One region of the Vibrio sp. SNU_ST1 genome, then DNA from elsewhere that is predicted to be linked to it. Evidence: predicted binding sites of a transcription regulator. Region 1 holds the regulator's gene; each other region holds the start of a gene.
The links. Region 1 encodes MetJ, which represses methionine synthesis genes. Its sites were predicted from a motif close to TTAGACNTNTANANGTCTAA; they were not measured.

Region 1 (3,195 bases):
TCGACAAAATATTTAAGTGCTTCAAAAGAGCCCGAAAATTCAAAGCTCAGCATGGAACCAAAGCCCAACTGCTGTTTCTTCGCGATCTCGTGACCCGGATGTTCAGGAAGGCTTGGGTGGTAAATCGTACCCACCAGATCTTGTTGTTGCAGAGCCGTCAGAATTTCACATGAACTCTCTTCGTGAACACGCATACGCGCACCTAACGTACGAATACCACGTAGCGTCATGTAGCTATCAAACGGTGTGCCGGTTGCACCAATACAGTTGCCCCACCATGCTAGCCCTTCAGCGTGCTCTTCTGTCTTAGTAACTACAACGCCACCAATGACATCTGAGTGTCCGTTGATGTATTTAGTGGTTGAGTGGATAACAAAATCCGCACCCAGCTCTAAAGGCTTTTGAAACACAGGCGTCAAAAACGTGTTGTCGACAGCAACCAGAGCACCTACTTCTTTCGCTTTACGGCAAGTTTCTGCAATATCAACCACACGAACCAATGGATTCGATGGCGTTTCGATTAAGATCAACTTTGGCTTAAACGCGATCGCCGCATCCAGCGCAGCTTGATCCGATTGATCAACGAACAGAACTTTGAAGTCACCTTTTAGTGAGCGTGTGTTAAACAGACGGTAAGTGCCGCCGTAGCAGTCGTGTGGTGCAATGATAAGATCATCGCCACCTAAGAAAGCGGATACCCATAAGTTAAGTGCCGACGTACCGCAGTTAGTCACAACCGCGCCTTTGCCTGATTCAAGCTCAAACAGTGCCGTTTCTAATAGACCGCGATTTGGGTTACCAGAGCGGGTATAATCATACTTTGGCACTTCACCAAAAGCGGGAAACCCGTAGTTAGTCGAAAGATAAATAGGTGGGACAACGGCATGGTGTTGCGTGTCTGACTCGATACCAGTACGTACTGCGATGGTTGCTGGCTTCCGGCTGCTCATAGGTGCTTCCTTACAAGTTTTGCGTCTGAGAGTCACAGCTGCTTGTCGGCATTTTACGGCTGTGTTAGATATATGTTACTCACTTTACTTTCATAAACGTGAGACGTCAACACTTCTGGACGTCTATATGTCTTTGCTTATGGCAGTAAATCCCGCTAAAATCAGCACTATTAATTTATTCTAACAACTAAAGTGATGAAGGTACGCAATGGCCGACTGGAATGGTGAATACATAAGCCCATATGCTGAGCATGGAAAGAAAAGCGAACAAGTAAAGAAAATTACAGTTTCTATCCCTCTAAAAGTGTTAAAGGTTCTTACTGACGAGCGCACTCGCCGCCAGATCAATAACCTACGCCATGCAACAAACAGTGAGCTACTGTGCGAAGCCTTTCTACATGCGTACACAGGCCAACCACTGCCAACGGATGAAGACCTTCGTAAAGATCGTCCAGACGACATCCCGACTGAAGTCAAAAAACTGATGACAGAGATGGGCATCGAGTTCGAAGCGTTTGACGAAGAATAAAAACAACTCAGTCACCGCCTTCATTATTGATTCGCTATAGCTGAACCCTATTTATCACATCACCCACTACGTTATCTGTAGCTGCGCTGTGAATGATAGACATAAAAAAACCGACTCCTATGAGTCGGTTTTTTATTATTCTTTTTCGCTCAATAGAGCAACAGCTACTAAGCTACTAAGCTACTAAGCTACTAAGCTACTAAGCTACTAAGCTACTAAGGCATTAAGCCATATAGTTAGCAGGCATCTCAATACGAGCAACGCCAGACTCAACAGCCGCTTCAGCAACTGCTTTTGCTACTCGAGGAAGCAGACGCGGGTCCATTGGCTTAGGAATGATGTAACCCTTACCGAACTCCAGTGCAGTCTCGCCCGCAGCTGCCAGTACTTCAGCTGGAACTTCTTCTTTCGCTAGTTCACGAATCGCTTTAACCGCCGCTAGCTTCATTTCGTCATTGATTTCGCTCGCACGCACGTCTAGCGCACCACGGAAAATGAATGGGAAACAAAGTACGTTGTTTACTTGGTTAGGGTAATCACTACGGCCTGTACCCATGATTAAGTCAGAACGAACTTCGTGTGCAAGCTCAGGCTTGATCTCTGGATCTGGATTTGAACATGCAAACACAACAGGCTTATCAGCCATCAGCGTAAGTGCCTTAGCTGGTAGCAGATTAGGACCCGATACACCCAAGAACAGGTCAGCGCCTTCGATAACATCTTCAAGCGTGCGCTTGTCGGTGTTATTTGCGAACAGCTCTTTGTATTCATTCAAGTCATCACGACGAGTGTGGATCACACCTTTACGGTCAAGCATGTAGATCTTCTCACGCTGAGCGCCACACTTAATCAATAGCTCCATACAAGCAACCGCTGCTGCGCCAGCACCTAAACAAACGATCTTACACTCTTCCAGTTTCTTACCTTGAAGCTCGATCGCGTTAAGCATACCCGCAGCCGTTACAATCGCAGTACCGTGTTGATCATCATGGAAAACAGGTACATCACAACGCTCAATCAGGCGACGTTCAATCTCAAAACAGTCTGGTGCTTTGATGTCTTCTAGGTTAATACCACCAAATGTATCTGCGATATTCGCAACCGTATCAACGAACTCATCAATTGTGCGGTGTTTTACTTCAATATCGATAGAATCTAAACCAGCAAAACGCTTAAACAGTAGCGCTTTACCTTCCATAACAGGTTTAGAAGCAATAGGGCCAAGGTTACCTAGGCCAAGAATCGCTGTACCGTTAGAGATAACAGCAACCATGTTGCCTTTACCTGTGTACTTATAAACGTTATCGACATTCTGTGCGATCTCGCGAACAGGCTCAGCTACGCCAGGGCTGTATGCCAGTGCTAGGTCTTCTGCAGAGTTTGCAGGCTTCGTCAGTTCTACGGCAATTTTGCCTGGAATTGGGAACTCATGATAATCAAGAGCTTGCTGACGGAATTGTTCTTGAGGCGATAAAGATTGTTCAGATGATAACGCTTGAGAGGATTGATCTTGGCGGCTGTCTTCAGACATAGGTGTAGGTTCCTAGGATATTATTATTTGGGGGATCTTGTTCATGTTAATGGATGTACTTCAAAGTTCCTAGGTGGTTGAAGCATCTGTATCATTAAAAAACGAGATTTCACTACTAATAAGACCAGTGGGCAGTTGAAATTACTGTCGCCTGCTCAACTTTAGAGCGAATTTCGAGGAAGGAG
Region 2 (3,195 bases), 1.2 Mb from region 1:
CAATCACTGAGTTTGTTGTGGCTTACGTGACTCAATAGTCTTACTGGTTAACTAGCCTGTCTTACTCGTTGACGAAATAGAAAATGCCATCTAGTTAACGTCAAAAAGCCGAGCTCACATGTAACGTGTGACTCGGCTTTTTTGTTGTCTTAATTTAGACAGAAGTTCTAATCTAAAAACCCCTGCGCTTCCAAAACTGCCCTTCGTCTTTCGCAACAAGGTCGAATGTCTTGTCGGCAATGATGTTTCCTTTTAGCTCGACCGTCATGCGCCATTTACCTAGTTTGTTGGAGACAGGAGCCCAGATAGTGTCGCCTAAGTAGAAATCCCAGTCATTGTTGCCGACATGCTCTTCACCATCGAACGGCTCGAGTACTTCACCCGTGTCGGTGGTGATGTTCGGGTGATAGATGCAGTAACGGATTTTTTCACCTTTGGCTTTTTTGATATTCAAGATATAGCCAAATTCCACGTCGATTTCAGCATCAACGGTAGTGGTGAACTCTTGGATTTTTGGAAGGTCTTTAGATTTAGAATCCCACGTCGTATAGATGCCGTAAGATGTCATGTCGACCACAACAGAGCGCTTTGCCATTTCAATCGTTACCTTGGAGTTGTTCTATTAGTTTAATTCTATTTACCATTCAGCCACGCAGCAGAGAAAGAACGAGGCTATTCTTGCCAATCTTTCGCCATGCGCTTAATCACCGACGGTTCGATGTCGTGAATGCTGCCATATTGTTCTCGGCACACTTCTATAACCAAATCCGCTTTGTATTTGAGTGCGAGTTGACGATAAGCCTTCATTTCCCACTGCTTAATAAAAGTATTCGACACTACAACGTCTAACCCTTGCTTCAAGCCGTCTTCTGCAGTGTTCTGACACCACTCATGCGCCTGCTGCAACTGCCTTGGGTCAAAATAATAGTCACCTTGATCATTCACATAATACATATCCGCTTCGACATGCAATGCATCGTAGGTTTTTGCTTTTGTTGACTTGCCAGAACCGGGCAACCCTCGAATGAGTATTAACTTCATCTGTCACTTTACAGGCTAATTTGAAAACATGAGTTTATCTTAAATAGTAACGAGTTTCTCTGATAACTGCCTTTGCTCAACATCCGAAAACCGAGTCCTTATACTCGACTCAAATAATCACTGAATACAGTGAGACTCCCCTCTATGTCGGTGGATGACTTCTGATAGCAAACACAAATAATTTACAACTATCCATTTTGTATATCGACAAGCGTATCAAACTACTATAAATTTAGATGTATAGACGTCTACATATCTAGCTTAGGGAGAAAGCTTTGCCTATTCGCATTCCAGACCAATTGCCAGCATCTGATGTTCTTCGTGAAGAAAACATCTTTATTATGCCGTTATCAAGAGCATCGACACAGGAAATTCGTCCACTTCGAGTCTTGATCCTCAACCTAATGCCAAAGAAGATTGAAACTGAAACTCAATTCTTACGCCTACTATCCAACAGCCCATTGCAAGTCGATGTAGAGCTGTTGCGTATTGATGACCGACCAAGTAAAAACACGCCGACAGAACACCTTGATAACTTCTACCGTCAATTTGAAATGGTCAAAGGGAGAAACTTTGATGGATTGATCATCACAGGTGCGCCACTTGGCTTGGTTCAATTTGAAGATGTTATCTACTGGGATCATCTAAAAACCATCATGGAATGGGCAAACAAGCATGTGACCTCAACCTTGTATGTGTGTTGGGCAGCTCAAGCTGGCTTAAAGCTCTTGTATGATTTACCAAAGCGTACTCGTAAAGATAAGCTTTCTGGGGTTTACAACCACGAAATACATAACCCGTACCACCCAATTTTACGTGGCTTCGACGATACCTTCTTGGCACCGCACTCTCGCTATGCTGATTTCTCTCAGGAATATTTAGCCGAGCATACCGACCTTGATGTTCTTGCGACTTCTGATGTGGCGGGCGTATACCTAGCGGCAACCAAAGATAAGCGAAACGTATTTGTAACCGGTCACCCTGAATACGATGCTCATACACTTCACAACGAATACATCCGTGATTTGGGTGAAGGCATGGAGCCTGTTATTCCAATTAACTACTACCCGAACAACAATCCAGATAACAAGCCTGTAGCAAGTTGGCGTAGCCACGGACACTTGTTGTTCTCTAACTGGTTAAACTACTGCGTTTACCAGCAAACGCCTTACGATCTGGATCATTTCAGCGAAGACAACTTTACCAAAGACGATTAAGTTCTTTCTTCCGATTCACAAACACATAGAGCCGTGTTCCATAGGTTGTTGATAAAACACCAAATTGGACACGGTTTTTTTATGATGTTTGGGTCGCATTCCATAATCTATATAACACTTAGGTGTGTTCGATTTCATATGATGGACTTGTGTTCAAAAGGAGCTGCACATGCCTAACAAGTCGCTATTACCAAAACCTATCCTGTTATCTCAACTCACGCTACTCGCCTCTCTTTCCTTAGTAGGTTGTGTTTCTGTAACCGAAGGGCCACCAAAAATTGCTAGTGATCCAATTGCGATGTCTCAATCACGCATTGAATTGGGTTTGGGCTACATGGGACAAGGTAATATGGTCAAAGCACGTGAAAATCTAGAGCTCGCTATCAAACACGCTCCTAGTTATTACCGCGCGCAACTTTCGATGGCACATTACTACGAACAAGTTGGCGAAGTAGATGAAGCAAGAACCACTTACCGCAAAGCACTCAGTCTAGATTCAAGAAACGGCAATGTATTGAATAACTACGGTACATTCTTGTGTAAACAGGGCGAATACGAGCAAGCCGATAAATACTTTAACCGTGCCATCGACCAACCCTACTACTACCTTGTCTCTGCAAGTTATGAGAACGCGGCATTCTGCGCGTTTAAGGCTGGTAATACCGACCAAGCAAAATACTACTTCACACGAGCGATTGACCACGACCCAAATCGCGTAAAGTCGATACTACAGCTATCAAAAATTGAAGTGAGTGACGCCGATTACAACGACGCTAGGCTTCGTTTATTGAAATTCCACCAACGTTATGGCTATCAAATTCCATCGCTTAAAATCTTGGTCGAACTTGAACAGAAAGCAGGTAACAGTGCTCTAGAGAAGAAATATCAGAGCAAGTTAGATGAGTTACTTTCTGCTTAGCGCATATGAAAAACACAA
Region 3 (3,195 bases), 1.5 Mb from region 1:
CGCCCAACAATGAATCTCTAAACGACTTCAATGCCGTCTAGGTGGCTCTTACTTTGCTGTCTTGCTGTGCTAAAGAACGCCTGTAGATATCGCTTGTCTTTCTCAGAATTTCTTACCGCTGCAAACAATCTTCTTGAAAGCCCTTTGCCCAATGGCTTGCTGGCTATCAAGCCTTGTCTTGAAAACTCACTGATCGCCCAGTTTGGTAACGCTGCAACCCCCAAGCCGGCCGATACCATTTGCACCAGCATCAATGTGTTATCTGCTTGTTTCCATTTTTTTGGTTCAACGCCACCTGGTTGTAAAAAGTGCTTCACTACATCGAGACGCTGTTTTTGAACTGGATAAGAGAGCATGGTTATATCGCTAAGATCTTGCGGTTCTATGCTCTGTTTTTCTGCCAAAGGTGAGTTGATTGCGGTGATCAAACGCATCTCAAAATCAAAGAGTGGTTCGTAGTGAACCTCAGAGCGAGGCTGAATGTCTGATGTGATTACCAAGTCGAGTTCGCCTGCCATTAGTGCGGGTAGGGGTTCAAAGCCAAACCCTGACGAAAAATCAAGGGTTACACTTGGCCAAGCAACTTGGTACTCCTTCAAAGCGGGCATTAACCATTGGAAGCATGAGTGACACTCGATCGCCATGTGCAATCGACCATTCACATCTTCTTTTAGGCTTGCGAGTTCGTTTTCAGCTTTGGCGATTTGTGGCTGTATCTCATCAGCCAGTTTTAACAAGATTTCGCCTTCCGAGGTGAATTTAACCGGCCTTGTTTTACGCAAAAAGAGCTGACCGCCAATACGGGCCTCAAGGTCTTTCAATTGGTGAGAAAGTGCCGACTGAGTCAGATGAAGAGAAGTTGCAGTTGCCGTTAGCGAGCCACTGTCTCTCAAGGTGGTCAATGTTCGAAGGTGTTTAAGCTCTATCATGAGTATTCCTCATATTCCCTAAGCCAGTTCAATATTTCTTAATAATCACCCTACGGTGTTTTCTTCCGTTTGTAAACGTCTGGATGTCCAGATGGATTTAATAAATTAGCGGCTAGATTATTAAAGATGAAAATTATTAATAAACAAGATGAATATTTGGACCTTGTTCATCGTTCAGATTAGAGCGATAGTTTAGCCATCCAGACGCCTCAGTTGAAAGTTAAAACTACGAACTAAACCGTCTGACCGGAAATTAAAATTATCGAATAAGGAACAGACTCATGACGACAACAACGCATATCCTTGGCTACCCACGTATCGGTGAAAAACGCGAACTCAAATTCACTCTCGAGAAGTACTGGCGTGGTGAGATTGACCAATCAGAACTTAAGCAGCTCGGCAGCGAGTTAAGAAATCGTAACTGGAATGTACAAGCTGAGGCGAATCTAAGCTTTGCAACTGCGGGTGACTTCGCATGGTATGACCATGTACTAACTACGACTCTACTTCTAGGCCACGTTCCCAAGCGTCATGCTGGTGGATCTGAAGATGAAAAAGCCTTCCCTGATTTAGATACTTTATTTCGTGTCGGTCGCGGCCAGTCTCAAGTTCAGTCTACTTGCTGCGGTGGTACGCATACGTCTAATGACGGCACTAAAGACAGTTCGGCTGCTTCCGACATGACCAAGTGGTTCAACACTAATTATCACTACATTGTTCCCGAGTTCAGCAAAGATGACTCTTTTGAAGTAAGTTGGCCTCAACTGTTTGATGAAGTGAATGAAGCCATTCAAGCTGGGCATAAGGTCAAGCCAGTCCTTCTTGGCCCGTTGTCTTACTTGTACTTGGGTAAAGAAGTAGAAGAGGGCTTTGATCGCTTAGCCTTACTTCCACGCCTTCTTACTGCCTATCAAGCGATTTTAGCTAAGCTTGCCAAGTTGGGTGTTGAGTGGGTGCAAATCGACGAACCTATTCTGTCGCTTGAGCTTGAAAAACAGTGGGCCGATTCATTCAAACTGGCTTATCAAGTGATTCAAGGCGATGTAAAACTACTACTTACCACTTACTTTGATTCGGTAACGGACACGTTAGATAAAATCGTAGAACTGCCTGTCAACGGTTTACACGTCGACTTAGCAGCAGCACCGCAGCAACTCGATGAAGTGGTAAATAGGCTACCTGAAGATTGGGTGCTTTCTGCGGGAGCAATCAATGGACGCAATGTTTGGCGAGCTGATTTAGCCGCGCAGCTAGAGTTGTTGCAACCTGTGAAAGATAAGTTAGGAGATAAATTGTGGGTCGCAAGTTCATGCTCGTTACTGCACAGCCCGGTTGATTTGGAGTTAGAAAAAACGCTCAGCGAAGAAGTGAAGAGTTGGTTTGCCTTCGCAAAACAGAAAGTGACCGAGGTGAGCTTGTTGGGTGCGGCGTTAGACGGCGATCAAAATGCCATTTTGGCGTGTGAGACTTACAGCCAACCAATTGTTGCTCGTAAGAGCGCGACTCATGTAAACAAGCCCCAAGTTCAGGCTCGTATCAATACCATTACCAAAGCGTTAGCAGATCGCAGTGCACCCTATGTAGAGCGTGCACTGCATCAGTCAAAGGTGCTGGGTTTACCCTTGTTACCAACGACAACCATTGGTTCGTTCCCACAAACCGGGGAGATTCGTCTTCAGCGTAGTGCTTACCGAACTGGCAAACTGAATGAAGCGGAATACACAACCGCATTGAAAGGTCATATTGCTGATGCTGTTAAGCGCCAAGAAGCCTTAGATTTGGATGTGCTTGTGCATGGTGAGGCGGAACGCAATGACATGGTGGAGTACTTTGCAGAAAACCTAGCAGGCTTCCAAACGACTAAGTTTGGTTGGGTACAAAGTTATGGCTCTCGTTGCGTGAAACCGGCGATTGTGGTTGCGGATATCGAGCGTGAAAAACCAATGACGGTAGAATGGTCGACCTACGCCCAATCACTGACTTCTAAGCAGATGAAAGGCATGCTGACAGGCCCTGTTACTATCTTGTGTTGGACATTCCCACGTGAAGATATCACGCGTAAAGAGATCACTAACCAATTGGCGTTTGCTCTGCGCGATGAGGTGTCTGATTTGCAAGATGCTGGCATCAACATTATTCAAATCGATGAGCCTGCAATTCGCGAAGGATTGCCACTGAAAAAGCGTGACCATGCAGAATACTTAGAGTGGGCTGTGGATGCCTTTAAGATTTCAGCGGCGAGTGCTAAACCAGAAACTCAGATTCA

Region 2: the regulator MetJ is predicted to act here: its motif matches at 1,274-1,293, upstream of metA (homoserine O-succinyltransferase).
Region 3: the regulator MetJ is predicted to act here: its motif matches at 1,122-1,141, upstream of metE (5-methyltetrahydropteroyltriglutamate--homocysteine S-methyltransferase).

The regions. Positions count from the first base shown of each region.
Region 1 is NZ_CP130748.1:2,964,410-2,967,604, forward strand. Features, by position in the region: gene Q5H80_RS13170 (O-succinylhomoserine (thiol)-lyase) at 1-950, opposite strand, end outside; gene metJ (met regulon transcriptional regulator MetJ) at 1,159-1,479, shown strand; gene Q5H80_RS13180 (malic enzyme-like NAD(P)-binding protein) at 1,703-3,010, opposite strand.
Region 2 is NZ_CP130748.1:1,755,984-1,759,178, forward strand. Features, by position in the region: gene Q5H80_RS07595 (M20/M25/M40 family metallo-hydrolase) at 1-38, shown strand, start outside; gene Q5H80_RS07600 (DUF3859 domain-containing protein) at 173-595, opposite strand; gene Q5H80_RS07605 (ATP-binding protein) at 673-1,041, opposite strand; gene metA (homoserine O-succinyltransferase) at 1,317-2,258, shown strand; gene pilW (type IV pilus biogenesis/stability protein PilW) at 2,428-3,177, shown strand.
Region 3 is NZ_CP130748.1:1,236,041-1,239,235, forward strand. Features, by position in the region: gene Q5H80_RS05470 (LysR substrate-binding domain-containing protein) at 18-929, opposite strand; gene metE (5-methyltetrahydropteroyltriglutamate--homocysteine S-methyltransferase) at 1,211-3,195, shown strand, end outside.